One region of the Arthrobacter sp. FW306-05-C genome, then DNA from elsewhere that is predicted to be linked to it. Evidence: riboswitches for the same ligand, from Rfam matches in the RefSeq annotation. Region 1 holds a riboswitch; each other region holds the start of a gene.
The links. A riboswitch is a leader RNA that binds a small molecule or an ion and turns the genes downstream of it on or off. The one in region 1 is predicted to bind S-adenosylmethionine.

Region 1 (9,846 bases):
CGCCCGGCTGCTGTCCCGGCTGATGCTTGTCATCGGCGTGGCACCGCTGCTCGCGCCCACCGTGGGACAGGCGATCGCCGGGATCTGGAATTGGCGTGCCGTCTTCTACGCGCTGGCGCTCATCGGGGTGGTCCTGGTGGCAATCGTGCTGAAGTTCATGCCGGAGACGTTGCCGGAGGACCGTCGCAGCCCCGGCCACCCCAAGCACGTGGCCAGGGCCTACTGGGAGCTGCTGCGGGACAGGCATTTCATGGCGCTGGCCGTCATTCCCGGGCTGGGGCTGGCCCTGATCATGAGCTACGTGGTGGGATCGCCCTTCGTCTTCCAGAACGAATACGGCCTCACCGCCCAACAGTTCGCCCTCGTCTTCGCCCTCAACGGCGCCGCGCTCGTCCTCTCGGCCCAGCTCAACGCTGCCCTGGTCCGCAAATTCCCGCCGGTCCGCCTCCTGCGCACCGCGCTCGTGGTCCAGCTGGTCCTTGCCCTGCTGCTGCTCCTGGTGGTGGCCACCGGCGCCGGCGGAGCGTTCGGGGTGATAGCCGGACTCTGGCTGGTGCTGTCGATGCAGGGCATGGTCCCGGCGAACGCCTCCGTCCTTGCCCTGCACAATTACGGCCACATGGCGGGAACGGCGGCAGCGGTGATCGGTGCCCTGCAGTCCGGGGTGGCCGGACTGGTCAGCCCCCTGGTGGGGGTCCTGGGCGGAAATTCGCTGTCGATGGTCATTGTCATGATCGGCAGCTGCGCCCTGGCGGTCGCGGTGCTTGCCGTGGGAACTCCCGCGTTCCGGAAGGGCGGCTGGGCAGAAAACGCAGGGCTCGACGACGGCGAGCGCGTCAGTGCCGACGACTAGCTTTGCAGCACAGCGCCTTTACTGGACGGTGGCCGTCAGCCGGGCCACGTTGTCCACATACCGCGCCGCGAGCGGCCGCTTGACCCAGTCCGCAAGCTTAAGCTCGTGGGAGATGTCCCGGTAGGTGTCCTCCACCGCCCGCATCTTGTTCACGATGTCCTCGCCCAGGAGCATCACGGACACCTCAAGGTTCAGCGAGAAGGACCGCATGTCCATGTTGCTGGAGCCCAGGACGGCCACCTCGTCGTCGATGGTGAAGTGCTTTGCGTGCAGCACGAACGGGGCCTTGTACAGGTAGATGCGCACGCCGGCTTCCAGGAGGGCCTCATAGTAGGACCGCTGGGCGTGGTGGACCAGGAACTGGTCGCCCTTCTCGGACACGAACAGCTCCACGTCAACGCCGCGCTGGGCCGCCGTGGTGATGGCGTACAGCAGGGAATCGTCCGGAACGAAGTAGGGGCTGCAGATGGATATCCGGTGCTGCGCCGAGTAGATCAGGGTATTGAACAGGCGCAGGTTGTTCTCGGTGATGAACCCGGGGCCGCTGGGCACCACCTGGGCAGTGATGCCACCGGGATGGGGGTCGGAGGGAAGCTGCAGCTGGTGTTCCAGCGAATCGTCGGTTTCGCTCAGCCAGTCGGTGGCGAACACGACGTTCAGGGTGGTGACGATCGGTCCGCGCAGGCACGCCATCAGCTCCACCCATTCGCGGCCCGCCTTGCGGTGGCGGGGGTTGTTGTAGGAGGGCTCGATCAGGTTCTGTGACCCAGTGAACGCGATTTCGCCGTCCACCACCATGATCTTGCGGTGGTTGCGGAGGTCCGGGCGGCGCCACTGGCCGTGGATGGGCAGGAGCGGCAGCATCCGCTTCCACTGGATCTTGCCCGCTTTGAGGCGCTTCAGCAGCTTCTTGTAGCCCTTGATACGCAGCGTGCCAATGTGGTCGAAGAGGAGACGGACTTCGACGCCGCGCTCGGCGGCTTCCTCCAAGGCGGTGAGGAGATCGTTGGTGACGTGGTCCGAGCTCATGATGTAGAACTCGGCATTGACGAACTTCTTCGCCTTCCGCACCGCCTTAGTCATCTCCAGGATGGAGTCCGGGTAGCCGGGGATGAGGTCCACGGTGTTGCCGTCCACCATGGGCAGCGAACCCAGCGTGCGGTTCAGCTCAGCAGCGGACTTGACCCACTCGGGGCCGGGGTAGTCGCTTTCGACGTCGGAGAGCGACGTGATGCCGGCCCGCACCCGCTCGTTGACCAGCTGCTGCTGCGCGCGGCGCCGGCTGGACAGCTGGAAATTGCCGAACAGCAGGAACAGGACGATGCCCACGAAGGGAATGAAGAAGATCCCCAGCAGCCAGGCCATGGCCGTGGTGGGGCGTCTGTTGCCGGGAATGATGCCCAGGGCCAGGACCCGGATGGCCAGGTCTACAAAGCCAAGAAGCACCACCACCCACGTCGGCGCGGTGCCGGCAAGCGAAAAAGGCCACAACACGTCTATAACTCCCGGGAGATTGGGCTCCGGAGGACGGCTTCCGGCCGGGGCACTCTGCCCAGCTTATCCGCGGTGCCGCACTAAGCTGGTGCCATGACCTCTCCAGCCCCAGTGGTTCTCCTTTTCCTCGATCCCGCATTTCCTGACGGCAGGGTGGCCGATGCGTCCAAACCCCAGCTGCTGGTCACGGATCTTGGGGTTACCAGGGGCGACGGCGTCTTCGAAACCATGCTGGCGGTGGGCGGGTCAGTGCGGAAAATGCAGGCCCACCTGGACCGGATGGCAGGCTCCGCCGCGGCACTGGACCTGGACATCCCGGACCAGGATGCGTGGCGCCGCGCCATTGCCGCTGCCGTGGCGCGGCACCGGTCAGAGTACCCGCCCGCCGATCCTGCTGCCGATGAACTGGTGGTCAAGCTTGTGGTGACCCGCGGCGTGGAGGGTGCCCCCGCTCCTACAGCCTGGGTGCAGGCATCGCCCGCGGGGGCTGCCGGCCGCCGGCAGCGTGAAACAGGTATTGACGTCATCCTCCTTGACCGCGGCTACGACAGTGACGTGGCCGAACGGGCGCCCTGGCTGCTTCTGGGCGCCAAGACGCTTTCCTACGCCGTCAATATGGCCGCGCTCCGCTACGCGCATAAGCAGGGCGCGGACGACGTCATCTTCCTGTCCTCCGACGGCCGCGTCCTGGAAGGCCCCACGTCCACGGTGCTGCTGGCGCATGTGGGAAAGTCCGACGACGGCACGCCGGTGAAGCGCCTCATCACACCCCAGCTGGACAGCGGCATCCTCCCGGGAACCTCCCAGGGCGCGCTTTTCTCTGCCGCCAAGGCGGCAGGCTGGGAGCTGGGTTACGGCCCGCTGGAGCCGCAGGACCTCCTGGACGCGGATGCGGTCTGGCTGATCTCGAGCGTCCGCCTTCTTGCCCCTGTGAACACGATCGACGGCAAGCAGATCGGCAGCCCGTCCGTCCAGAAGGAGCTGACCGCCGAGTTGAGCGGACTTTTCGCCGGCATCCACTAGGCCCTGCAACAGGCGCTTAATCCCTTTTCCCGCACCCGCATCACCCGTAAGGTGTGGACCATGGACTCGCGAAACCTGCCGATCGAAAACCTGTCCTTCGACGACTGCTGGGAACTGCTTGAGAATGACACGGTGGGCAGGCTGGCCATCGTGGTGGACGGGCATCCGGAAATCTTCCCCGTGAACTACGTTGTGCACCTGCGCAGCATCGTCTTCCGCACCGCTCCGGGCTCAAAACTCTGGGGCGCCAGGATGGAGCGGCCGGCGGCGCTGGAAATTGACGGCTACGACCCCTCGACGGAACAGGCCTGGAGCGTAGTGGTTCGGGGCGACACGGAAATCATCGAGGACCAGGCCGTCCGGGATGCAGTGGACGGACTTGGCCTGGAGCCGTGGCAGCCCGGAGAGAAGGCCAACTATGTCAGGCTGAACGCCAAAGCGTTAACGGGCCGCAGGTTCCAGGTGAACCGGCCGGATGTCTGGAACACCCGGCTGCAGGACCGGCGCCGCGCGTCGTTCGAGTAGCGGCCGGCGGCGCCTTGTCAGGCGTGGGAAGTTGGACCCTTTCCGGAAAGCTGTGCTTCCAGCCCGGAAAGCAGGATGGTGAGTCCTTGCTCAAGCTCCGCGCCGCCGTCGTATTCTGCAAGGGCCGGCGCAAGGGCACGCAGCCTGGGAAACTCCTTGGCGGGCAGGCGGTGGAGCCCCAGCCGCAGCAGCACCTCGTTTTCTTCCGGGTCAACGACGTATTCCTGCAGTTCGTTGAGGATGTGTCCGTAGAGAAAGCCGTAGTAGGCGCGGTAGACGTGCAGCGCATCCGCCGGCTGGAACCCCGCGGCCACCAGCAGGGACAGGATCTGCTCGAGCGGCCGCAGCGTACCCAGGGGCCGTAGTCCCAGCGGCGTGGACAGGGGCCGCGTTACCAACAGGGGCACTACGTTGGGATGCTGAAGCGCCAGCGTCCGCAGGTTGTGGGCGATTCCCCGCAGTTGGGCCTTCCAGTCCGGGTCCTCGGGATGGATTCTGAGCTGATTGAGCACCAGTTCCGAGACCCCGTCCAGCAGGGCTGCCCGGTTTTCCGCGTACCGGTAAAGGCTCATGGGGTCCCTGCCGAGCTCTTGCCCCAGCCGGCGCATGGTCAGGGCCTCCAGGCCTTCGGCGTCAACGAGTTCCAGGGCCTTGGTTAGCACAATGTCCCGGCTCAGCCGGGTTTTGGGCGAACGAGGCCCGGAAGCTGCAGTGGAAGTCATGGATTGGTCCTCGCCCCGCCGGCGGTGGTCCCGGAGTTATTCAAGACGGTTGCCTCACTTGTAGTCTACGGGTAAAGTCTACAGTGTAGACAAGCGGTGAGAGCGCTGTTCGTCCCCTCAGTCTCAGCCGGGGATGGACTATATACCCCGATCGCCCCCGTGCAGGGGATCGCGGTTTGCTGTTGTAGCCACACGGCAGCGCCGAGCACTTAGCGAAGGGAGCCGTCATGGCTAACTCGCAGTTCGATCTGTTCCTCCACGAAGCAACCTATTCCGATCATGTATCCGATTCCAGCCTGAACCGCGACCGCCTCTACGGGCTGTACACCAGCTGGTGCGTGATCAATCAGCAGCCGCTCGGCAGCGAATCCACTTTTTGGTCAGCCATGAAGCACAGGATCAACCCCGGGCACAACGGACTCCGCATGAAGGGTCCAGCTGCGGCCGACTACATCCTCACCAGCTATCCGGGGCTTGTCTAGCTTCCCCGGCCCGCCTTGGGGCACCCCTTGGGCGCATGAACACATGCTGTGGCACTCCGGTGCCACGGCATTTTTCGTGCCCTGAAGCAGCCGCGGCCAAGGTTGAGGAGCGCGTCCCCGCCTGGGCTAGGTAGGGATGATCCGGAAGAGGAACCTGGTGCGCACCATCACCCACAGCAGTCCCAGGACCACGGCATAGGCCGCGGTGTTGAGGAAGATACTCTGCTGCTGCAGCGCCGGAATATTGGCTACGACGGCGATCAGCAGCACATGCATGATGAACACGTACAGCGTGGCCCGGCCCAGTGGAATCAGGAACCAGCCCAGCGCCCGCTGCACCGGCTTCCAGTAAGCGCTGAGGAATGCGTAGGCCGCCACCACCAGGACCATGACATTAAGCAGGCGGCCTGGAGCCAGGTACGTGCGGCCGAAGAGTGCGTCATACATGGCGCGGTATACGCCGTCCGGCATGAGCGCCAGGCGGACGTCGTAGTTGTTCGCCAGGTAGGGATTCCCCCAGGACAGGAAGGCCAGCGCGAACGCCGCCGCGGTGCAGGCAACCACCACCCACGTATGCCTCGACAGCCAGGCAACGACGGCACGGCGGTGATAGCCGGCAACCAGGCCCAGCACGAACAGCACCTGCCACACCAGCAGGGGGAAGGAGTCCTCGAACTGCGACGGCAGGACCCGGAACCTGGTCACGGCACCAACTGCATACACTGCAAGGGTCGCGGCCAGCACCCAGACGGCCTTTCCGCGGTTCAATGCGGCCAGGATGAGCGGGCTGACCAGTAAGAGCACCACGTAGAGGCCCATGACGTTGAATTGCCAGGGCCCAAACTGCAGCAGCACGATGGCCGGAAGCACCTGGGGCGGCACGGGGAACTGGAACAAGGACGACATGCCCGCATAGAGGTCGTAGGTCCGGCCGGCACCGTTGTGCCCGGCGCCGCCGGTTCCCTGGTCCACGAAGGTTGTGAGCGCCTCGGCGTGGAAGAACGGGAGCAGGGACAGCAGGAAGACCCCGATCAGCACGGCGAGCGCCGTCAGGTAGAGCTTGCCTGCGCGGCGTGACGTGAGGTCCACAACCCGGCCGAAGTCCTCCTTGGCCTTGGGCCCGTACACCATGCCCACCACCAGTCCGGAGAAGAGGACGAACAGCTCTGCGCCTGACACGAAGCCCACGGCTTCCTGCGTGAGCAACTGGAAAAGCGAGGCCATGCCCAGGTGGTTGACCACCACGAAGACGATGGCCATTCCGCGCAGCAGGTCAACGCGCGAGTCCCTGGTGGAAGGATCCTGGTAGCTCCAGGCTGTGGCTGCATTGATCCTGCGCGGAACCTGCCACAGGGCCACCAGGAGGATGACCATGGCGGCGGCAACAGTCCAGGCAGCAGGCCCGGACAGGGTGTTGGCGCGGACATAAGTGCCGGTGGGTGCCTGATCGGTGACAGGGCCGGTCACCATCGGGGAGGCCTTCAGCCTGTCCACCGCAGCCTTGGCAATGTCCGGGTTTCCGGTGAGCAGCCAGCTGATGCTCGCCACGCCGGTGTCCCTGGTGCTGGTGCGTTCGTCCCATACGACGGCAGCCGTGCGTGCGAACTCCAGGGAGGTGGCAGTTCCCGCCACCTGGTCCCACCAGCCGGTTTTGATGCCGGCTTCGGGCGCGCCGCCGGTTGAAGGGCTGTAGAACGCCGCGGTCTGGAGGAGGAAAGGCTTCCTGCGCCCCTCCGAGTAGGTGGCGTAGAAGTTTTCGCTTCCGGAGGCTGTCAGCATCTCCTCAAGCTCGCCGGCCCGCGGCAAGGTGTTGACGGCGGCCCCGCCTGCGGTGTCGTCGTGGTAGGCGGCCAGGCCCACCCAGTCCACGGCGTCGTCGCCCGGGTAGTACGGTGCGTAGGCGTTGTCGCTTCCGTTCCAGGTGCCGTCCCCGTTGGTGTCCAGGAGCGCGAACCCCTCGCTTCCTGGCTGCGGCGCATTCCGGCTCCGGTCAAAGGGTAGTCCTTGCCCAGGTAAGGCGCCCACACCATGGTGGCCCGGCCGCCGTCGTACTTCTTGAATGCCCTGGACACCTCCTGGAAAGCCTGGCGGTACTCGGCGGACTGCTGGCCCCAACCCACCCAGCTTGTGTTCATGTCAGGGGCGAACCGGATCAGCAGCTGGCTCTTGAACCCGGATGTGAGAGTGTGCACCTGCTGCGCAAAGGCTTCGGCTTCTGCAGTGCCGAGCTGGTCCAGCGGCACCGAGGGCTTGACCGTAAGCAGGGCGTGGGCACCTTTGGCTGCGGCCTGCTGCAGGAAGCCGTCGACGTCGTTCCGTTCGGAATCACGGAACGGAAGGGTGATGTCGTGGCCGAAGACAGCAGGGGTGGCGCCCAGCCGGTCACTGAAGCCTGCAGCGGTATCCTCGCCCCACTCGAGCACCGCACCCAGCCACGGCTTGCCGCTGTCGGGTGCAGCCTGCGCCGGACCTGCCGGCGCCAGCACGGCCAGGAAGGCGATGACGATGGCCGCTAGAAAGGCAGCCACAGAGCGCGGACGGTTTACGTGGCTGGTGGCGCGGTGATGCGATGTGATTGCCCGCATGCTGACAAGGACCCCCGGTACTCTTTGCTCTGCTGCCCGTTGCTTAGGCGACGGGGTGGTGCCCCCGGTAAGAACTTTATCCGGCGGCCGGCCCGTGCGTATCGCCTGGCCGTCCGGTGAATTACGGAACATGACGACGGCGGCGGTGCGGCCTGGGAGCGCAGGTGTTACGTTTTTGGGGAGTAATGAGTACCGGTGTGAAGCCCTGACTGGCCGGTCGGCAACCCTCCCTTTCGCGGCGGGGTGCCTCAGGTGAATACTCGGCATATCGACCGATTCGAGCTGCAAGCGTGAAAGAAGGAGATCCGTCGTGTCCGACGCACCCGCCTCTGAGGAAAGACTGTCCTACCGCCTGATTACCGGCGCGGACAACCGTGAGTTCTGCGAGCGGATCTCCGCTGCACTCGCGGACGGTTACGTGCTGCACGGCAGCCCCGCAGCAACCTTCAATGGCACCACCGTCATCGTGGCGCAGGCCATCGTCCTTCCGGCCGCGATCGCCTCGGCAAACGCCGCCGTTGCAACGGCCGTTGACGAGCTTGAGGGCGAGTTCGACGGCGAGTTTGATGGCGAGGGCCACGCATGAGCTACGCCGGAGACCTGACGCCGCAGGAAGCCTGGGCCAAGCTGGAGCAGGGCGCCGTCCTGGTGGACGTCCGTACCGAGGGCGAATGGGCCCACATCGGCATCCCGGACACCAAGGCCACGGACAACGACCCACTCTTCATCCAGTGGACCTTCCCCGGCGGCATCCCCAACCCAGACTTCATCAAGGATCTGACGGACCAGGCGCCGGAGGACCCGGGCACGGAACTGGTGTTCCTGTGCCGCTCCGGCAAGCGCTCCGTCGCCGCTGCCACCGCCGCCACCCAGGCGGGTTTCACCGCCTACAGCGTCCTCGAGGGCTTCGAGGGCGATCCCGACCGCTTCGGCGAGCGGACCGTCAATGGCTGGAAAAACCGCGGCCTGCCCACCAACCTCGGAAAGAACTAAGTGAGCTTCAACCACGACGCCCCCAGCTGGAACCCCGACACCCAGGCCGTCCGCGGCGGGCTGGACCGCAGCAACTTCCAGGAAACGTCCGAGGCCATCTTCCTCAACTCCGGCTTCGTCTACGAATCCGCAGCCGCTGCTGAACGCGCCTTCACCGGCGAAGACGAGCGCTTTGTCTACTCCCGCTACGGCAACCCGTCCGTGGCCACGTTCCAGGAACGGCTCCGGCTGCTCGAAGGCACCGAAGCGTGCTTCGCGACGGCGTCGGGCATGTCCGCGGTGTTCACCGCCCTGGGCGCCCTGCTGGCAGCCGGCGACCGTGTAGTGGCCGCCCGCTCGCTGTTCGGTTCCTGCTTCGTGGTCCTGAACGAGATCCTGCCCCGGTGGGGCGTGGAGACCGTGTTCGTGGACGGCCCGGACCTGGACCAGTGGCGCGAAGCGCTCTCCAAGCCCACCACGGCTGTCTTCTTCGAATCCCCATCCAATCCCATGCAGGAAATCGTGGACATCGCCGCGGTCAGCGACCTGGCGCACGCGGCCGGGGCCACCGTGGTGGCGGACAACGTCTTTGCCACTCCCCTGCTGCAGCGCTGCGGTGACCTGGGCGCGGACGTCATCGTCTACTCCGGCACCAAGCACATCGATGGCCAGGGCCGGGTGATGGGCGGCGCCATCCTGGGCACCAAGGAGTTCATTGACGGCCCCGTAAAGCAGCTGATGCGCCACACCGGCCCCGCCCTGTCCCCGTTCAACGCCTGGGTCCTGACCAAGGGCCTGGAAACCATGGGGCTGCGCGTCAACCACTCCTCCGCCACGGCCCTCCGGCTTGCCGAGTGGCTGGAGGAGCAGCCGGCCGTGAGCTGGGTGAAGTATCCGCTGCTGAAATCGCACCCGCAGTACGGGCTGGCGGCGAAGCAGATGAGCGCAGGCGGCACCGTCCTGACCCTGGAGCTTGCCCCGTCGGGCGGACGCTCCGGCAAGGAAGCCGCCTTCGCCCTGCTGGACGGGCTGCGGATCATCGACATCTCCAACAACCTGGGCGATTCCAAGTCACTGATCACGCATCCCGCCACCACCACGCACCGCGCCATGGGCCCGGAAGGACGAGCGGCCATTGGCCTGAGCGACGGCGTGGTCCGCCTCTCCGTGGGACTGGAGGATGCGGACGA
Region 2 (9,846 bases), 1.2 Mb from region 1:
GGCGTGGCTGGTTCTGCACCGCGGCTGGTTCCAGTGGCTGGGCCTGGAAGCACCGCAGTAGGCTTCGAGATATATCTTGACCCGGTCCGCCTGCGGCGATAAGTTGTAGCGGCAACGCGATATATCGTCTTTTGGAGGGACCGTGGCTGAGGAAACCTGGACTGTCGAGAGCCCGCAGACCATCGTCGTAGGAGACGTGGCGTCCCTGAAGCTGGGGATGGTACGCGGCAGCTTCCGCGTCGTGGCGCATGCCGAACCTGTGGTCCGGATTGAGGTGTCCGAGGTCCACGGCGACCCCGTCGCCGTCTCCCTCAGTGGCGGCAGGCTGGAGGTCCGGCACCAGCTGCACGGCGCGCAGGGGTGGTTCAAGAACCTCATGGAGACGGTCAATCACAACAGCGGGAATTCCGCCGTCATCACCGTTGCCGTTCCCGCCGGCACTGAGGTCGAAGCGGGAACTGTCAGCGGCGACGGCCTGGTCTCCGGCACCTCCGCCCACGTCCGCCTCAACACCGTTTCCGGCACGGTGGCAGCAGAGGGCACGTCCGGCGAACTCCAGGTCAACACCATCAGCGGAAGCGTGGCTGTCCGGGACCACCGCGGCGTACTCACCGCCAAAAGCGTCTCCGGTGAGGTTACTGCGTCCGGCCACTTCACCAATGTGCGCACCAACACGGTCAGCGGCCACCTCAGCTTCGACCTGCTCGATTTCACCCGGGATTTCGGCTCCAACTCGGTTTCCGGGGACCTCACCATCCGCCTGCCCCATGACGTAGGCGTGGACATTGTGGCCAAGTCGGCCGGCGGTGCGGTGGTTCTGGACGGACAGCAGTGCCTCCTGGCCAACGGCAAGGTGGAGACCATCGCCGGGCCGGATGGCCAATTGATGCTGGTGCGGACCAACTCGGTGTCGGGCAAGACCTCCATCTTCCACGCTCCGGCATCCGTTGACGGCGGCGAAACGGAACGCTGATGCCGCCCGTCTTCGCACACGGTGCGTTGCGCCTCTACCTCCTGGCCCTGCTCGAGAGCGGGCCCAAACACGGATACCAACTCATCAAGGCGCTCCGGGACCGGTTTGGCGGGACCTATGCACCCAGCGCCGGGACCATCTACCCGAGGCTGGGCAAGCTCGAGGAGGACGGCCTGGTGTCCACTGAGCAGGCCGGGCGCCGCACCAACTACCACATCACCCCCGCGGGCCTCGCAGAGCTGGACCGGTGCCGGGATGACCTGGCGGGCGTGGAGAACGGCATTGCAGCCTCGGTGCAACGGCGTGACGTGGAGTTGATGCTGCAGCATTTCGGTGACGACCTCCGTGCAGAACTGCGCCGGTACGCCCTGCGCGAGCCCATAGGCCCGGTGACCCTGGAAACTGTCCGTACTGTCCTGGAAGACGCCCGGGCAGCCATCCGCAGCACCCTGCGGCATTAGGGCATGACCTGCAGGCACTGCCGCAGGTCATTCGCCGTTTCCCGGTTCGCGGGGCGCCACATCATGTGGGAGACTGGAGGGCAGCTCTTTTGAGTACCAACAGTAAGGAGGCCAGCTATGAGCAAGCGTGCACGCAAGCGTCGTGACCGTAAGCGTGGCGGCGCGAACCACGGGAAGCGCCCCAACACCTAGGCAAATGCCAGGAACACGGTTCAAGCGAAGGACCCCGCAAGCCATTCGGCTTACGGGGTCCTTTGCTGTCTGCGGCCCTGATCCGGAGGCCGGCGCTTTATGCCTATGCCTCCACGGGACGGATCGCGTGGATCCTGTCCAGGATGGCGTTCTTCAGGTTATCCGGAGCGGACTCCTTGCACGAGCGCTTGACCATGTTGCGGATGACGCACTCGAGGTCGTACTGCTGGGTGCACTCAGGGCACTCATCCAGGTGGTTCTTGATCTCGGTCAAGTCCTCGCGGGTCAGCGCCCCGTCAAGGTATTCGTAGATGCGTTGCATCCGGGTGTCGTCGCAGTCGCCCAATCCCTGGCAATCGCTCATTTCCTGTTCTCCTGTGCTTTGCTTCCTGCCGCTTCCGACGTATCCACGGCTGTTTTGAATCCCCGCTCGGCGGCGTATTCCGCGAGCATGTCCCGCAACATTCGCCGGCCGCGGTGGAGCCGGGACATCACGGTGCCGATGGGCGTGTTCATGATGTCTGAGATTTCCTTGTAGGCGAAGCCCTCCACGTCAGCGAAATAGACCGCCAGGCGGAATTCCTCAGGGATATCCTGCAGCGCCCGCTTTACGTCCGAGTCCGGGAGGTGGTCCAATGCCTCGGCCTCGGCGGACCGCAGTCCGCTCGAGGTGTGCGACTCCGCCCGCGCCAGCTGCCAGTCCTCAATGCTGTCCGAGTTGGACTGCAAGGGCTCACGCTGCCGCTTGCGGTACAGGTTGATGTACGTGTTGGTGAGGATCCGGTACAGCCACGCCTTCAGGTTGGTTCCCGGCTTGTACTGGTGGAACGCCGAGAAGGCCTTGGTGTAGGCCTCCTGGACCAGGTCCTCCGCGTCCGACGGGTTCCGTGCCATGCGCATCGCAGCCGAATACAGCTGGTCCACGTACTGCATGGCGTCCCGCTCGAAGCGAAGGCGGCGCTGCTCCATGGTCTCCGCGGAGACATCCAGTTCGGTACTGTCATTTGCGTCGGCGTCGGCGGCCCGGGAACCAGGACCATCCTGACCGGACGGGAGAGGCGCGGCTCCCGCCTTGCCGTTCACTTCGGCGGGGGTGGCCTCATACATGGCCGCGGCGGCCGGATCCAAGGTGCTCATTGCCTTCAAGTCTACTGTCCGGCTTCCCGCCCGGGGCATGCCGTACTCCAGCGGCTCCGCGGCAAGAGTATCCAATGCCACCGGCCCCGCCGGTCTGGTTTCGTCCAACACCTTCCCCAAGGCCCAACTCCGCTCTGTATCGGGTGAATGATCGCCTGGGTCCCTGTCACGGACCCGACATCGATAACCGCCCTCAGCGGGCAAATATTCCCCAAAAGTGCAAGACTAGGACCGACTCCGCCGCTTGCCGCGGCTCGTCCATCCAGGAGGAAATTCATGTCCTTTGTCCGCACGCTCGCCCGGCCCATGCTTGCCTCCAGTTTCGTTCTTGCCGGACTGGATAAGCTCAAGAACTCCGACGACACCGCCCAGCAGCTCTCGCCGCTCCTGCGTAAGGCGGCGGCTTCGCTCCCCTTCCAGGCGAGCGAGAAGACGCTGGCGCGCGTCATCGGCGGAACCCAGGTGGGAGCGGGCGTCCTGTTCGGCCTTGGCAAGTTCTCCAGGCTTTCAGCCGGCCTCCTGACCGTGATTTCGCTGCTTAACACCTTTGTTGAGTGGCGCAGTGCGGATATCAGCAGCAAGGAAGGGCGGGAAAACCGCCGGAACCAGCTGCTCAAGAACCTTTCGCTAAGCGGCGGCGCGCTGCTGGCCTCGGTGGACACAGCGGGCAAGCCGGGCCTGGCCTGGCGTGCCGAACACCTGGCCGCCGATGCCCGCAGGAATGCCTCGCACCTTGCTGCCGACGCGCGCCGGACCACCACCAAGAAGCTGAACAAGGCGGACAAAGCCGTACGCCGCGCCGTACACGCCACGGGAGCATAAGCACGAATGACCGCAACAGCTGCCACCCGGGACGGGTCCGGAACACCTGTCGAGCACTGGGCCGCACCCTTTGCGTCCCGGCCCGTCGATGCCACCGTGACGGTTCCGGGATCAAAGTCCCTGACCAACAGGTACTTGGTCCTGGCCGCCTTGGCGGACGGCCCGTCCCGGCTGCGCGCACCCCTGCACTCCAGGGATTCGGCACTGATGGTCGATGCGCTCCGGCAGCTGGGCGCCTCTATCAAGGAAGTGCCGGGGGACGGCGACTTTGGCCCTGACCTGGAAGTGGTTCCGCTGCCGGCAGCGGCTGAGGCGTCCCTGACCAGAATCGACTGCGGGCTGGCGGGCACGGTCATGCGGTTCGTTCCACCGCTGGCGGCGCTCCGCAACGGAACCAGCGTCTTCGACGGCGACCCGCACGCCCGGAAGCGCCCCATGGGAACCATCATCGAGGCGCTTAAGGCCCTCGGTGTGGCCGTTGCCTCCGAAGACGGCTCCGCTCCGTCGTCGCTCCCGTTCGTGGTGGAAGGCAAGGGCGCGGTGCGGGGCGGCCATCTGGTGATCGACGCCAGCGCGTCGTCCCAGTTCGTCTCCGCCCTCCTCCTGGTGGGGGCGAGGTTCGACGAGGGCCTGCACCTGGAGCACGTGGGAAAGCCGGTGCCGAGCCTGGACCACATCAACATGACCGTGGCTGTCCTGCGCGGCGCCGGCGTGTCCGTGGACGACTCCGTTCCCAACCACTGGGTGGTGGCACCCGGGCCAATCCGTGCCTTCGACCAGCGGATCGAACAGGACCTTTCCAACGCCGGACCGTTCCTGGCGGCCGCCCTGGCCTCGAAGGGAACAGTTCGGATTCCCAACTGGCCGGCGGATACCCAGCAGGTGGGAGACCTGTGGCGCGAGATTCTCGTGAAAATGGGCGCACACGTCACCCTGTCCGACGGCGTCCTGACTGTCACCGGCGGCCCGGAGATCAAGGGCGGCGACTTCGCGGACACCAGCGAGCTTGCCCCCACCGTCGCAGCCCTGTGCGCGCTGGCCACGGGCCCATCCCGGCTCACCGGGATCGCCCACCTGCGCGGACACGAGACGGACAGGCTCGCTGCATTGGTGGCGGAAATCAACCGGCTCGGCGGGGACGCAGAGGAAACCAGCGACGGCCTGGTGATCCGGCCCGCCGCGCTGCACGCCGGCGTCGTCCGCAGCTACGCGGACCATCGAATGGCCACTGCCGGCGCCATCCTGGGCCTGGCAGTGGAGGGCGTACAGGTGGAGGACATCGCCACCACCACCAAAACCATGCCCGATTTCCCCCAGCTGTGGGCAGGCATGCTGGCCCAGGACGCCGCTGCGGCATCCGGACCGGAGGAGCCCAGCGGTGGCACGGCGCACTGACTCCTGGGACGAGTCCGACGTCCGTATCAGGCCCAACAAGAAGGGCTCCAGGCCCCGCACCAAGGACCGTCCCAGCCACGACGATGCGGTCACCGGACGGATCATCACGGTGGACCGGGGGCGGTACACCGCAGTCGTGGGTGAGGACTCGAACAACGAACGCGTGGTCATTGCGGCACGCGCCCGCGAACTTCGCCGCTCGCCGGTGGTTGCAGGCGACTTCGTCTCGCTCGTGGGGGACGTCTCCGGGGCACCGGACACGCTGGCGCGCCTGGTGAAGATCCAGGACCGCAAAACGCTCCTGCGGCGCAGCGCCGACGACACGGATCCAATCGAACGTGCCGTGGTGGCCAACGCGGACCAGCTGGTGATCGTGGTGGCGGCCGCCAATCCGGAGCCGCGGACCGGATTCATCGACCGTGCCTTGGTGGCTGCGTACGACGCCGGTATCGAGCCGATCCTGCTGGTCACCAAGGCCGACGTCAAGGATCCAGCGGAACTGCTGTCCAACTACACCCACCTGGATTTCCCGGTGATCATCAGCCGAACCGCTGACGCCCAGGCCTCCGGGATCGACGCACGCTCCGACGACGGCCTCTCGGCCCGGCTGGACAGCACCGCGGTGGCAGCCCTCCGCGCCCACCTGGGCGGCAAGGTCACCGTCATGCTCGGGCACTCAGGCGTGGGCAAGTCCACCATGGTGAACGCGCTTACTGGGGCCGAGCGGGCCACCGGCGGAGTGAACGCCGTGACGGGACGGGGCCGGCACACGTCGTCCTCTGCCCTGGCGCTGCGCCTCGCGGACGCTCCGGCCGGCAGCTGGATCATTGATACTCCGGGCATCCGGTCCTTCGGCCTCGCCCACGTGGACCCCGACCGGATCCTGCGCTCCTTCCCGGACCTCTCCCCCGGCATCGAGAACTGCGAACGGGGCTGCAAGCACACGGCAATTGCAGTGAACTGCGGCCTCGACGACTGGGTGGCGGGCGGACACGCAGGTCCCACCGGTCCCGCCCGGTTGGCGTCGCTGCGGCGGCTGCTCGGCACGGATCCAAGGTTGGAAGCACAGGAAACCAAGGAGCTCGGCAGCGTCAACTGACGCGTTCTCCCCGGCAGAAGCGTGCGCAGACTGTAGTTTGGAACCATGATCCAACCCGCTTCGAGCTACAACGATGACCTGCGCCTGGCACATGTCCTGGCCGACTCCGTGGATGACCAGACCATGAGCCGCTTCAAGGCCCTGGACCTCCACGTCGAGACCAAGCCGGACCTGACGCCGGTCACCGATGCGGACAAGGCCGCCGAAGAAGCCATCCGCGGCCAGCTCTCGCGTTCCCGCCCCCGGGACGCGGTCCTGGGCGAGGAGTTCGGCAGCACGGGACACGGGTCGCGGCGCTGGATCATCGACCCCATTGACGGGACCAAGAACTTCGTCCGCGGCGTTCCGGTCTGGGCTACCCTTATCGCCCTCGTCGACGAGGGCGAGCCGGTGGTGGGCGTGGTCAGCGCCCCGGCCCTGGGCAAGCGCTGGTGGGCGGCGAAGGGTATGGGCGCATACATGGGCAGGTCCCTGGCAGCTGCCACCCGGCTCCGCGTCTCCAACGTCTCGACACTCTCGGACGCCTCCCTCTCTTACTCCAGCCTCACGGGCTGGAAGGAACGGGGAAACCTTGACGAGTTCCTGGGCCTCACCGAGGACGTGTGGCGGACCCGTGCCTTTGGCGATTTCTGGTCGTACTGCATGGTGGCGGAGGGCTCCGTGGACATCGCCTGCGAACCGGAACTGAACCTCTACGACATGGCCGCCCTTGTGCCGATCGTCGTGGAGGCCGGCGGCCGTTTCACGTCGCTGGAAGGCGAGGACGGCCCCTTCGGCGGGAACGCGCTGGCCACCAACTCGATCCTGCACTCAGAGGTATTGCACCGCCTGAACCCTTATTTGGACGATTTGCTGTAACGGTTGGCTTTTCCCCGAAAAAACGAATAAAGCAGCGGCGGACACCTCCAGATGGGGGTGTCCGCCGCCGTTTATTCGAAATCGCGTAACAAACCGCTTAACAATCGCTGCGGGTTCAGTCCTGTCAGCCGCATGTCCTACGCTTTTATCCAGGTCACGAGTGCCAGCGCTAAACCCCGGTTTGCTGGCCGGCAACCCTCCATTCGCGGTGGGGTGCCCCGGGTGACGACCAGGCCGGTCCGGAGCGGATGCGGCAAGCGCGGATTCCACTATGCCGGAGTCCTGTATCCAAGTGAGGTCTCTGTGACAACTGCCACCGTCTCCCCCCAGCCCGTCAGCACCGAAGCGGCAGTTGCTGAACGGCATGCCGTTGCCGGCCGGCCCCTCGCGGCAGTCACCGGAGCCGAGATCCAGGCGCCGCTGATCACCGGCGGCCACGTGCGGTACGCAAACCTGGATTACGGCGCCTCGGCCCCTGCACTCTCCGTGGTGTCTGCCTACCTGAACGAAATCCTGCCCTACTACGCCAGCGTCCACCGGGGAGCAGGATACGCCTCCCAGATCAGCACCTCTGTCTACGAGAACGCGCGCACCATCGTCCGCGATTTCGTCGGCGGCCGCCCGGACGACTCGGTCATTTTCACCCGCAACACCACCGACTCGCTGAACCTCCTGGCAGGTTGCCTCCCGGTCACCGATGGCCGCCCTGACGGCGATGTCCTCTACCTGGACATCGAACACCACGCGAACCTGCTGCCGTGGCAGGGCGTGCCCCACCGCAGCATCGTGGCCGCGGAGACGATCACCGGCACCCTCGACGCAGTCTGCGCGGAGCTGGAGCAGGGCGGGGTCAGCCTGCTGGCCGTCACCGGCGCTTCAAACGTCACCGGCGAGATCCTTCCCATCCGCGCCCTGGCCGCGCTGGCCCACGAGCACGGCGCACGGATCGTGGTGGATGCGGCCCAGCTGGCACCGCACCGCCGGGTGGACATCAGCACGGATGACATCGACTACATCGCGTTTTCCGGCCACAAGCTTTACGCACCGTTCGGCGCCGGCGTCCTGGTGGGACGGCCTGACTGGCTGGACGCGGGCGTCCCGCACCTTGCCGGCGGCGGCGCGGTCAAGGAAGCAAGGCTCGACGGCGTCAGCTGGGCCAGCGGCCCGGCCCGCCATGAGGGGGGCTCGCCGAACGTCCTCGGAGCCGCCACGCTGGCCCGCGCCACCCAGGTCATTGCTGAGCTCGACCAGGACCGGTGGCACGCCCACGAAGCCGCGATCCGCTCCTTCCTGGTGGAGGGCCTGCAGGACATCGACGGCGTTACCGTGCACCAGATCTTCAAGGACAGCAACCCGGAAACGGACACCATCGGCGTGGTTAACTTCTCCGTGGAGGGCTACGACGCGGGGCTGGTGGCCGCCTATCTCGCCGCCGAGCACGGCGTGGGCCTGCGCGATGGACGCTTCTGCGCCCATCCCCTGCTGAAGCGCCTTGGCCTGCCGTCCGGTTCGCTCCGCGCAAGTTTTGGCGTCGGCTCACGGCTGGAGGATGCCGAACGCCTCCTCGCCGGTATCCGTGCGCTGCGCAGCAACGGGCTGGGGTGGGACTACGTGGTGGACGCCGGGCGCTGGGTCCCCGCCAACGACTTCCGCACCTACCCGCACTGGGCGCCCAACACGCCGGGAACGGCCGGCGCGGCCCCCTGCATCGACGACTGAGCAGCTGCAGCAAAGAGGGTGCCCCTTGGGGCACCAGCCGGTGACCGTCCGTGCGGTACATTCGAGAGACGTCCACATCGGCAGCACACGAAGGAGGCCACGCTTGGTTCGGGGTGGCCCCAGGCTCGATCACGGGCGGCGCCGGGAGCTTGGCCAGAGCTTCCAGGACGGCGGCGGGCACTACCACCGCGTCCGCCCCGGATATCCGGAAGACTCGGTCCGCTGGCTGGTGCCCACCAGCGCCCATGAGGCACTGGACGTCGGCGCGGGTACCGGAAAGTTCACCTCCTTGCTGCTGGACCTGGGCCTGGACGTCACCGCCGTCGACCCCTCCGCGGACATGCTCGCCCAGCTGAAGACCCACTGCCCGGGCGCCGCAGCTGTGGTGGGCTCCGCCGAGGTGACCGGCCTTCCCACCGCCAGCTTCGACGTCGTAACCGTTGCCCAGGCGTGGCACTGGTGCGACCCGCTGGCCGCAAGTACCGAACTCGCCCGGGTGCTGCGCCCGCATGGAACCCTGGGCCTGGTATGGAACCAGCTGGACACCTCCGTGCCCTGGGTACACCGCCTTTCCCGGATCATGCACGCAGGTGACGTGTACCGGCCTGGCCACAAACCCGTCGTGGGGCCTGAATTCCAAGGTCTCGAGGGACACGTCAGCCACTGGCAGGACACTGTGACGACCACGGACCTGATGGAGCTCACCAAGTCACGCAGCTACTACCTGCGCGCCAACGAGGCAACGAGGGCCAAGGTCTTGGCCAACCTGGACTGGTACCTGCACGAGCACCTTGCCTACGCCCCGGACCAGCAGATCCACCTTCCCTACCTCACGCTCGCCTGGCGCGCGGTCAAGGCATGACCAGTGCAGCGGACTCTGCCGCCGCGGCCCAACCGGTAGGCTTGAACCTGTGAAGACCAGCGCGCCCTCCTCCTCGATCGAGGACTACGTCAAGGTCATCTATTCGTTCACGGAATGGCAGGACAAGCCCATCACGTCCTCGCAGCTGGCACAGCGGCTGGGCGTGGCCAATTCCTCGGTTTCGGAGATGGTCCGCAAGCTCAAGGACCAGGGCCTGGTGGACCATAAGCCGTACAGCGCCGTCACCCTCACCGAGGCCGGCCTGCGGCTGGCCCTGGCCATGGTCCGCCGCCACCGGCTGATCGAGACCTACCTTGTCCAGCGCCTT
Region 3 (9,846 bases), 1.8 Mb from region 1:
CGGAAACCGGAACAAGACCGGTACCGCGGCGAACCGGAGACCGGGTCACGCCTTCTTGCACAACGCCGTCGATGATCACTCCAGGCTCGCCTACACGGAGATCCTGACCGATGAGAAAAAGGACACTGCGGCCGGATTCTGGGAACGCGCCAATGCCTACTTCGAGTCCCACGGGATCACTGTCAAACGGGTCCTGACCGATAACGGATCCTGCTACCGCTCCTACGCATTCAAAGACGCTCTGGGCCCGGACATCAAGCACAAACGCACCCGCCCCTACAGGCCTCAGACAAACGGCAAAGTCGAGCGCTACAACCGCACCATGCTCGACGAATGGGCCTACGCCCGTCCCTACGCCTCCGAGGCCGAGCGTGTTGCCGCTTTCGCCGACTGGCTCCATCATTACAATCATCATCGAGGCCACACCTCACTCAACGGTCAGCCACCGGCCAGCCGCGTCACCAACCTCTCAGGTCAATACATCTAGGCGTCCTTCGCAGCCCTGAAGCCTGCTTCAAGGTCGGCGAGGATGTCGTCGATGTGTTCCAGGCCCACGGAAAGCCTGACAAGTCCCGGGTGCACCCCGGCCACCACCTGCTGCTCCGGCGAGAGCTGGCTGTGGGTGGTCGACGCCGGGTGGATGACCAGGGAGCGCACGTCGCCGATGTTGGCCACATGGGAGTGCAATTCCAAAGCGTCGACGAAGCGTTTGCCCGCCTCCGCTCCGCCGGCCAGGTTGAAGGCGACGACGGCGCCCGTCCCCTTGGGCCCATACTTGCGGCCACGCTCGTACCAGGGGCTGGACGGCAGCCCGGCGTAGGCGACCGATTCGACGTCGTCCCTTGCTTCAAGCCACCGCGCAACCTCCGCCGCGTTTGCAACATGGCGCTCCACCCGCAGGCTCAATGTCTCCAGGCCCTGGGAAATCAGGAAGGCGTTGAACGGCGAAACCGCCGAGCCCAGGTCCCGCAGGAGCTGGACCCGCGCCTTGAGGATGTAGGAGAGATTGGCACCGAGCGCTCCATCGGCTCCCAGGTCGCGGGCGTAGACCAATCCGTTGTACGTGGGATCCGGGGTGTTGAAGCCGGGGAACCGTTCCGGGTCCTTGCTGAAATCGAACTTGCCGGAATCGACGATCACGCCGGCGATGGCTGTGCCGTGGCCGCCCAGGTACTTGGTGGCCGAGTGGATCACGATGTCCGCTCCCCACTCCAGCGGCCGGATCAGGTACGGCGTCGAGAGGGTGTTGTCCACGATGAGGGGCACGCCGGCCTGGTGGGCGACTTCGGAGATGCCCTCGATGTCCAGGACGTCCTGGCGCGGGTTGGAGACCACTTCACCGAAGAAAAGCTTGGTGTTGGGCCGGACGGCGTTGCGCCACTGGTCCAGGTTGTCGGGGTCGTCCACGAACGTGACGGAGATGCCGAATTTTTTCAGGGTGTGGGCGAAAAGGTTGTAGGTGCCGCCGTAGAGGCTGGGGCTGGCTACGATGTGGTCGCCGGCCTCCGCAATGTTCAGGACCGCGAACGTTTCGGCGGCCTGGCCGGAACTCAGCAGCAGCGCGGCCAGGCCGCCTTCAAGGCTGGCAATCCGCTGTTCGACGGCGTCCTGCGTCGGGTTGCCGATGCGGGTGTAGATGGGCGCCAGTTCGGAGAGTGCAAAGCGGTTGGCTGCGCTCTCGGCCGTTGGGAAAACAAAGGACGTGGTTTGGTAGATGGGCAGGGCACGGGCTCCCGTTGCACTGTCCACTTCCTGGCCGGCGTGGATCTGGCGGGTTTCGAAGGACCAAGCGTTGGACATCCAAATCTCCTTTGACATGGGCCCGGCATGCTCAGGGGCAGTGCGGGCCGCGCTTGCTGTCGGCTCGTGCCGGACAGCCAGGTCCTCACCCGGGGCACCCCACCGCGGATGGAGGGTTGCCGGCCAGCGAGCCGGGGCTTGGCGCTGGCACTCATGACCTTCGCCAAGTCTAGGAAGCGGGGGCGCCCAACGCCATGAGTATGACGGGTCGTGACAAAAGCCTGGACGTGGAAACACACCGCCAGGACTGCAGCGTAGGTTTGCGAAGATTCGCACAGGGAATGCGAAGGATCGCCCGAGCTTCGGAAGATCGGGTTCCCGTCCCCGATAGATTTGAACGGGGAAAACCCCCTCGTTTCTCACAGTCAAAAAAGGACGGACGTTCCGTTGCCTCCGATTCTGCGCCCTGCCGCACGTGCCACTGCTCTATACATTGCATTGGTCTGTTCAATGCTGGGAGCGGTGCTTCTCCCTGCTCCCATCGCCAGCGCCGCGGGGGCTGACAAGGGTGATTACATTGTCCGGTTCCCCACGGCAGCGGACGTCAGGCAAGAGAGCAGTGCACTGCGCGGCCAAGGTATTGGCGTTAGCCGTATGTTCGAGAATGCGATCAAGGGAGCTGCGATAAAAGCCACCCCGGCGCAAGCCTCAGCCCTGATGCGGTCCGGCAAAGCCGTTGCCGTTGAGCCGGACCAACCCGTCACGGTCTACAGCACAACCCAGGAGCAGGCGCCATGGGGACTGGACCGGATAGATCAACAATCGCTGCCCCTATCCAGCACGTACACGCCCTCCGGCACCGGGCAAGGCGTGAGCGTCTATGTACTCGACACTGGGATCCTCGCATCCCACGTCGACTTCGGCGGCCGGGTTGCGGCAGGTTGGACGGCGAAGTCCGACGGCCTCGGGTCCAGCGACTGCAACGGACATGGCACCCATGTCGCCGGCACTATCGGCGGTTCAACCTATGGCGTGGCAAAACTCGCGACTTTGATCCCGGTGCGGGCACTGGCCTGTGACGGCACAGGCCTCTACTCGGACGTTATTGCAGGACTCGATTGGATTGCAGGGGACCACCGTGCCGGGACTCCGGCTGTGGTGAACCTCAGCATTGGCGGCCCCACGAGCAGCACCTTGGACGCTGCCGTGGAGGCGGTAATCGCCGACGGTATTTCCGCGGTTGTTGCTGCAGGTAACAGTGCCACCGATGCATGCACGGCTTCCCCCGCCAGGATTCCGGCGGCAATCACGGTCGCTGCCAGCGATTCCACGGACCACCAGGCCAGCTTCTCAAACTTCGGCAGTTGCGTGGATCTTTACGCCCCCGGCGTTGGCATCACATCCGATTGGTACACCTCCCCGGCCGCCACCGCATCTCTAAGCGGGACCTCAATGGCCACTCCCCATGTGGCAGGCGCTGCTGCCCTCATGCTCTCGCAGAACCCGCTGCTCTCCCCTGCCCAGATAGGAGACGCACTGAATTCTTCCTCAGCCAGCGGCAAGATCTCCAACGCCAGCCCGGGAACCCTAAACCGATTGCTGCAAGTTGCGTCACCGGCAGGAACCAGCAATCCGTCGAACCCTGGCTCGTTTTCCTCCCAGGCACCGTTCCGGCAGCTTGATACGCGCAACGGCACCGGAGGCACCAGCGGGCCAGTCGCTCCCGGAGCCACCATTAAGGTCCCGGTAACCGGACGGGGCGGCATCCCGGCAACAGGCGTATCAGCCGTGGCCGTGAACGTCACTGTCACCGAGCCCACCAGCAACGGATTCATCACCGTCCACGCCGGAGGCACCACCCCACCGGGAACCTCCAACCTGAACTTCGCCGCAGCCCAAACCGTGCCCAACCTCGTCATCACCCCCGTCGGCAGTGACGGAACCATCGCCCTGACCAACAACTCCAACGGCACCGTCCACCTCACCGCCGACACCTCCGGCTACTACATCGCTGGAACCGCCGTAGACCCTGGCGCGTTTTCCTCCCAGACCCCGTTCCGGCAGCTTGATACGCGCAACGGCACCGGAGGCACCAGCGGACCAGTCGCTCCCGGAGCCACCATCAAGGTCCCGGTAACCGGACGGGGCGGCATCCCGGCAACAGGCGTGTCAGCCGTGGCCGTAAACGTCACTGTCACCGAGCCCACCAGCAACGGATTCATCACCGTCCACGCCGGAGGCACCACCCCACCGGGAACCTCCAACCTGAACTTCGCCGCAGCCCAAACCGTGCCCAACCTCGTCATCACCCCCGTCGGCAGTGACGGAACCATCGCCCTGACCAACAACTCCAACGGCACCGTCCACCTCACCGCCGACACCTCCGGCTACTACATCGCTGGAACCGCTGTAGACCCTGGCGCGTTTTCCTCCCAGACCCCGTTCCGGCAGCTTGATACGCGCAACGGCACCGGAGGCACCAGCGGGCCAGTCGCTCCCGGAGCCACCATCAAGGTCCCGGTAACCGGACGGGGCGGCATCCCGGCAACAGGCGTGTCAGCCGTGGCCGTAAACGTCACTGTCACCGAGCCCACCAGCAACGGATTCATCACCGTCCACGCCGGAGGCACCACCCCACCGGGAACCTCCAACCTGAACTTCGCCGCAGCCCAAACCGTGCCCAACCTCGTCATCACCCCCGTCGGCAGTGACGGAACCATCGCCCTGACCAACAACTCCAACGGCACCGTCCACCTCACCGCCGACACCTCCGGCTACTACATCGGTGGCTGATCAGATGCCAATCCTGGTCAGCTGGGAGGCAGGAAAACAGCCCGAATCCACGAAGGAAATTCCAGTAAGGGTATCCTTAGCTGAGAGCCGCATCACAAAGTGCCAAGATGTTGCCATGCGCATGGATCACGTCTCTTACGCCTGTGAACACGACGGCCTCGCGGCCACTACCGAACGTATTGCAACTGCCCTCGGCGTTGAGGCAGTGAAGGGCGGGGTGCACCCCCGGTTCGGAACCCGGAATATGATCATCCCGCTGGCCGGTCACAAGTACCTGGAGGTCGTGGAGGTCCTGGACCACCCCGCTTCTGACAAGGCACCGTTTGGACAGGCCGTACGGGCCCGTTCCGCGGCCGGCGGCGGCTGGATGGGCTGGTGCGTCGAAGTGGACGACCTCGCCCCCTTCGAGGAACGCCTTGGCCGCTCCGCCGTCAACGGCAACCGCAAGTTCCCGGACGGCCGCGAGCTGGTCTGGAAGCAGATTGGCATCCTGGGCCTCATCGCTGATCCCCAGGTCCCGTACATGCTTAAGTGGGAGGGCGATCCCTCCCTTCACCCGTCCAACGCCTACCAGAGCAGCCTCAAGATGAGCTGCCTGACCATCGCCGGCTCCGCGTCGAGGGTTACGGAATGGCTGGGCGAGCCGGTGGAGAAGCCGCTCGAAGATGTTGCGGTCGAGTGGGTCGCCCCGCACGGAACGCCGGGCATCCTGTCGGTCACCTTTGAGACCGCCAACGGAGCCGTCACTATCTGACGCTCCAGCCCTAGTCTCTTTTGGGAGATGGGTGTGCCGGGTCCACGCCCGGATAATCTTCGGCCGCCATAAGGTGGTGACAACGGCGTCACCACCTCATGGCGGCCGAATTCGTTCAAGCGGCGTTTGACTTTTTGGGCTCAGGGCAGCGGATTTTTCTGCGCCAAGCATGCTCTTTTTCACACGGGACATTTGGGCTGCGACAGGGAACCTTTGCGTCCAAAAAGTACGACGACGGCGGGCGGCTTCGGTGGTCCGGCTTACCCACTCAGGTAAGCTGCTCGGCGCAGCTCATATTGTCAGACCCCTGTTGGATGATCTTCATATGGGAATCAGCGGTGGTGTGAGGGCAGGTGCGGAGGGAGTTCATGCCTCGGTGGCTGCCCTCGGTGCGCTGGATGCCATAAGTGCGCTGGAGCGGGAGGATGCTTTCCTGGCCTCCGGGGTTGGTGTTGGTTCGGGTGTTGATGTCCTACGGCGGCGGTACGAGATCCGGCTGGAGCGGCTGGAACTGGCGGCCCGGTTGGAGGCGCAGCTTGCCGCCATGAAGGCGCGGGATGCAGCCGAGGCGATCGGGTTCCAGCAGGCCATGACCCCGCCCGACGCGTCGGTGCAGGACCGTACCTACGCCGAGATGTCCATGGTGGAAGAGATCGCAGGGGTCCTCACCATCAGCTCCGCCGCCGCAGGCGCCCTGGTGGAACAGTCCCGGAAAATCTGCTCCCTCCCACCCGTGTTCCAGGCCCTGGCCACCGGCGCCATGTCCTGGCAGCACGCCCGCATCGTCGCGGACGAAACCGAGGGCCTCGATCCGGCCGGCGCTGCCGCGCTGGTGGCCCACTTCTTCGACCCCGACGCACCCCACCCCGCCCGCGGCGCAACCCCGGGCCAACTCGTCCCCTCCCGGTTCCGGGCCAAAGTCCGTAACTGGCGCGAACGACACCACCCCGAGACACTGCAGAAACGCCACGCCAAAGGGGTTACTGACCGGCGGATGGAATACACCCCGGACCGCGACGGCATGGCCTGGATCTCGCTCTACCTCCCCGGCGACACCGCCTGCGCCATCTGGAACCGCACCACCGCCACCGCCCGCGGCCTCCAAGGCCCCAACGAACCACGCACCATCACCCAACTCCGCCCCGACATCGCAGCATCCCTGCTCCTCAGCGCCGGCAACACCACCGGCAACACTCTGACAGCCACCGGCACCACCACCGCGGCAGAGCCGGCCAGCATCGACGACGGGACCGGCAACGACGACGTGACCGGCACCGACGCCAGTTCGTCGGCCGTGACGGAAATCGGCAAGGTTCCCACCCCGCGCGCGGACGTCCTGGTCATGGTGCCGGTGTTCTCCCTGCTCGGACTCACGGATGAACCCGCCATGCTCGACGGGCTCGGACCCATCCCGGCATCCATGGCCCGCAAACTGGTCGCCGACGGTGCGGACTCCTTCTACCGCGTCCTGGTCGACCCGAGGGACGGGGCACCCTTGGAGATCGGCCGGAAGAACTACCGGCTCACCGAAACCATCAAACGCTGGATCAGGATGCGCGACGCCAAATGCACCTTCCCCGGCTGCACCAACCGCACCCCGGACAACGAAACCGACCACCTTCAAGCCTGGGAACACGGCGGAACAACCGGCACCAGCAATCTGGCACAACTCTGCCCGAAACACCACCGGCTCAAACACCACACCCAATGGACACCAGACCCGGCCACCAACAACGAATCACCCGGCTGGACCTCACCCACCGGCCGCCACTACAAACCCGAACACCCCCACCCAGAACCCACGTACTGGCCACCGGGTATCCTGCCGGCGGAAACTATCGTGGCTGCCATGTCGGTGGACGCTCCACAGTGGCAGCAACTGCTCGCGGACATGCCTGATTGGGCCGACCCACCACCCGAAGATCCACCCGGCCAAAACCTGCTCGAGCCGGGCGAACTGTGCCCGACAGATCCACTGTGGAAGGACTTCTACGCGCAGCCCTTCATTCTCCCACCGGACCCAGAAGCGGACTCCTGGTTGCTGCTGTCGTTCATTTGAGGGCAGCTATCACGCCAATAACGCCCTGCATCGTCATACCGGTGAGGCCGGGCAGCCCAAACTGAGGAGGTGGGGTATCTACCCCAACCCCACCGCCTTCCCGAAAAGGCTGAACCCGACGAACGCCACGATATCCAGCAGTGCGTGGGCTATCACCAGTGGCATGACCCGACGTGTCCGGGTATACAGCCAGGCAAAGACAATGCCCATCACTGCGTTGCCAATGAATGGACCGAAGCCCTGGTACAGGTGGTAGCTGCCGCGCAGCACCGAGCTCACGGCGATGGCCAGCGGCATGCTCCATCCGAATTTCCCAAACCGGTCGAGCAGATAACCCACCACAATGACTTCCTCGAGCACCGCATGGCGGACGGCCGACAGGATGAGGACGGGAACCGTCCACCAGTAGGCATCCAATGCACTGGGAATGATGGCCGTGGTGATCCCGAGCGCCCTGCCGGCCGCATACAGGCCCAGCGAGGGGATGCCGATCAGTGCAGCCAGCCCCAGCCCCTGAAGCAGGTCCTTTCCGGGCCGGGCGAAACCGAACCCGAGCTTCTGGAGCGCGGACCGGGAGGTGCCGGGCTCACCGGGCGCGGCCGGGCGGTCCTCAGTAAGGAAGTAGAAAACCAGCAGTACCGGCACCAGCGCAAAGACGATATCCAGCAGCTGGTACGTCAGGTCAAAGTACTCGCGGGTGCTTTGGGAACGGTTCAGGGTGGACGTGCCCTCCGCCAGCGGGGCGCGGGTCATCTTGTCGAGCAGCTGCACCACGGAGTAGACGGCCGACTGGCCCAGGGACAGGCCCAGGACGATCCAGACTTCGAGCCGCAGGCGGCGGCGGGAGGGAACCAGCATGTTCCCATCTTGCCTTCAGTTTCTGGATCCGGCCTGATGGAACTGCCGATGCACCCAGGTCCGCAACATCAGGCGGGCGCGACGATCACTTCCGTACCGTTGGCCTCGAACGCAGCCTTGTCACGGGCAGAAATGCCGGAATCCGTGATCAGCCTGTTGAAGTCGTAGCCGTCCATGGTGGCGAAGGCGCGCACTCCTACCTTGGAGGAATCCGCGATGACATAGGACACCCGGGCACGGGAGGCCAAAAGGGCATTGACCGAGGCCTCCCCCTCGCCCGTATTGGTGGGCCCCACCTCGGGATCGATGCCGTTGACGCCAATAAAGGCGATGTCCAGCACTACCTTCTGCATGATGATGTCCGTGTAAGGCCCCACCAGTTCGTAGGACCGCGGGTTGAGGATCCCGCCGGTAACCATCACCTTGATGTTGGGTCGGACCGCCAACTGGCCGGCAATATTAATCGCATTGGTCACCACAGTGAGGGTGGGCTGGTTGGAGGGTGCGTTCAGGTCCTCCCGGGTGGCGAGAATCTGTGCAAGGGCGGTGCTGGTGGTACCCCCGCAGAGACCGATCACCGCACCGGGACGGATCAAGGCCGACGCACACTGCGCAATCTGCTCTTTGGCTTCGGCATGGTCGTCGCGGTTGTAGCGGCCTGGCAGGTCGTAAGCCAGGGCACCCGTGGTCGCCCCGCCGCGCGTCCTCGTCAAAAGTCGGCGCTTGGCGAGGCTGTCCAGGTCGCGCCGGGCAGTGGCCGGGGAAACATTGAGGGTGCTGACAATCTCGTCAACCTCTACCTGTCCCGTCTTCGCCAGCAGGTCGAGAATTGCCGTAAGCCGGTCAGTGCGCGTCATTCAAGTGGGCCTCTCAATCAAAGCAGCCACCATCCCTGATGACGTTTTCTGACTATAACGTACATCATATGATCAGAAACAATCATGTGAGCGTACTGAAGCTATCGCTCTCTGGCTCCGGCCCGCCACACAGCGTACGTCAAGGGCACGCCCGGGCGGTAAGCGAGGTGCGTGGCCGAAGGCGCATTCAGCAGGTGCAGGTCGGCACGGTGACCGACGGCGATTGACCCCACGGCGCGTTCACCGTCCGCATCCTGCCCGGTGTCCTTGTGCAACGCCAGGGCACCGCCATAAGTGGCGGCCCGTACTGCCTCATGCACGGAGAGGTGCATCTGCAGGACAGCAGTGGTCACGCAAAACGCCATGGAGCTCGTGTAGGACGTACCGGGATTGCAGTTGGAAGCAATTGCCACCTGCACTCCGGCATCGAGAAGCTCGCGGGCAGGAGCCAGCGGCTGGCGGGTGGAGAGGTCGCAGGCCGGGAGGCAGGTGGCCACAGTGCCGCGCTCCCCCGCACCGCTCACCGCGTCCCACCCGGACCAGGAAGCAGCCAAGGCTTTGACGTCCTGCCCCGAGAGGTAGTTCACGTGGTCCACGCTCGCCGCTCCCAGCTCCACGGCAAGCTGCACGCCGGGCCCCTCACCGAGCTGATTGCCGTGCACGCGGAGGCCCAGGCCCGCGTCCCGGCAGGCCAGCAGTACCCGGCGGGACTGTTCAGCGGTGAACGCGCCCTCTTCGCAGAAGACGTCGGCCCACTGTACGTACGGGCGAACGGCGTCGAGCAT

Region 2: it holds a riboswitch for S-adenosylmethionine, as region 1 does, so the genes downstream of both, LFT44_RS12830 (aminotransferase class V-fold PLP-dependent enzyme) here and LFT44_RS18660 (DUF1737 domain-containing protein) in region 1, are expected to answer to the same signal.
Region 3: it holds a riboswitch for S-adenosylmethionine, as region 1 does, so the genes downstream of both, LFT44_RS06315 (bifunctional o-acetylhomoserine/o-acetylserine sulfhydrylase) here and LFT44_RS18660 (DUF1737 domain-containing protein) in region 1, are expected to answer to the same signal.

What each region holds. Positions count from the first base shown of each region.
Region 1 covers NZ_CP084556.1:4,003,529-4,013,374, forward strand. Annotated here, with positions in the region: gene LFT44_RS18625 (multidrug effflux MFS transporter) at 1-853, shown strand, start outside; gene cls (cardiolipin synthase) at 872-2,347, opposite strand; gene LFT44_RS18635 (aminodeoxychorismate lyase) at 2,441-3,370, shown strand; gene LFT44_RS18640 (pyridoxamine 5'-phosphate oxidase family protein) at 3,431-3,895, shown strand; gene LFT44_RS18645 (TetR/AcrR family transcriptional regulator C-terminal domain-containing protein) at 3,913-4,617, opposite strand; gene LFT44_RS18650 (hypothetical protein) at 4,845-5,099, shown strand; partial or broken gene opgC (OpgC domain-containing protein) at 5,226-7,684, opposite strand; SAM riboswitch class IV at 7,866-7,981, shown strand; gene LFT44_RS18660 (DUF1737 domain-containing protein) at 7,995-8,270, shown strand; gene LFT44_RS18665 (rhodanese-like domain-containing protein) at 8,267-8,677, shown strand; gene LFT44_RS18670 (O-succinylhomoserine sulfhydrylase) at 8,678-9,846, shown strand, end outside.
Region 2 covers NZ_CP084556.1:2,765,295-2,775,140, forward strand. Annotated here, with positions in the region: gene LFT44_RS12785 (GDSL-type esterase/lipase family protein) at 1-61, shown strand, start outside; gene LFT44_RS12790 (DUF4097 family beta strand repeat-containing protein) at 143-973, shown strand; gene LFT44_RS12795 (PadR family transcriptional regulator) at 973-1,434, shown strand; gene LFT44_RS22145 (50S ribosomal protein bL37) at 1,552-1,626, shown strand; gene rsrA (mycothiol system anti-sigma-R factor) at 1,730-1,990, opposite strand; gene LFT44_RS12805 (sigma-70 family RNA polymerase sigma factor) at 1,987-2,844, opposite strand; gene LFT44_RS12810 (DoxX family protein) at 3,040-3,585, shown strand; gene aroA (3-phosphoshikimate 1-carboxyvinyltransferase) at 3,592-4,980, shown strand; gene rsgA (ribosome small subunit-dependent GTPase A) at 4,964-6,079, shown strand; gene hisN (histidinol-phosphatase) at 6,125-6,937, shown strand; SAM riboswitch class IV at 7,090-7,203, shown strand; gene LFT44_RS12830 (aminotransferase class V-fold PLP-dependent enzyme) at 7,241-8,656, shown strand; gene LFT44_RS12835 (class I SAM-dependent methyltransferase) at 8,760-9,518, shown strand; gene LFT44_RS12840 (metal-dependent transcriptional regulator) at 9,568-9,846, shown strand, end outside.
Region 3 covers NZ_CP084556.1:1,368,290-1,378,135, reverse strand. Annotated here, with positions in the region: gene LFT44_RS06320 (IS481 family transposase) at 1-487, shown strand, start outside; gene LFT44_RS06315 (bifunctional o-acetylhomoserine/o-acetylserine sulfhydrylase) at 484-1,800, opposite strand; SAM riboswitch class IV at 1,845-1,959, opposite strand; gene LFT44_RS06310 (S8 family peptidase) at 2,263-4,533, shown strand; gene LFT44_RS06305 (VOC family protein) at 4,649-5,287, shown strand; gene LFT44_RS06300 (HNH endonuclease signature motif containing protein) at 5,613-7,346, shown strand; gene LFT44_RS06295 (CPBP family intramembrane glutamic endopeptidase) at 7,425-8,204, opposite strand; gene LFT44_RS06290 (DeoR/GlpR family DNA-binding transcription regulator) at 8,273-9,061, opposite strand; gene hutI (imidazolonepropionase) at 9,163-9,846, opposite strand, start outside.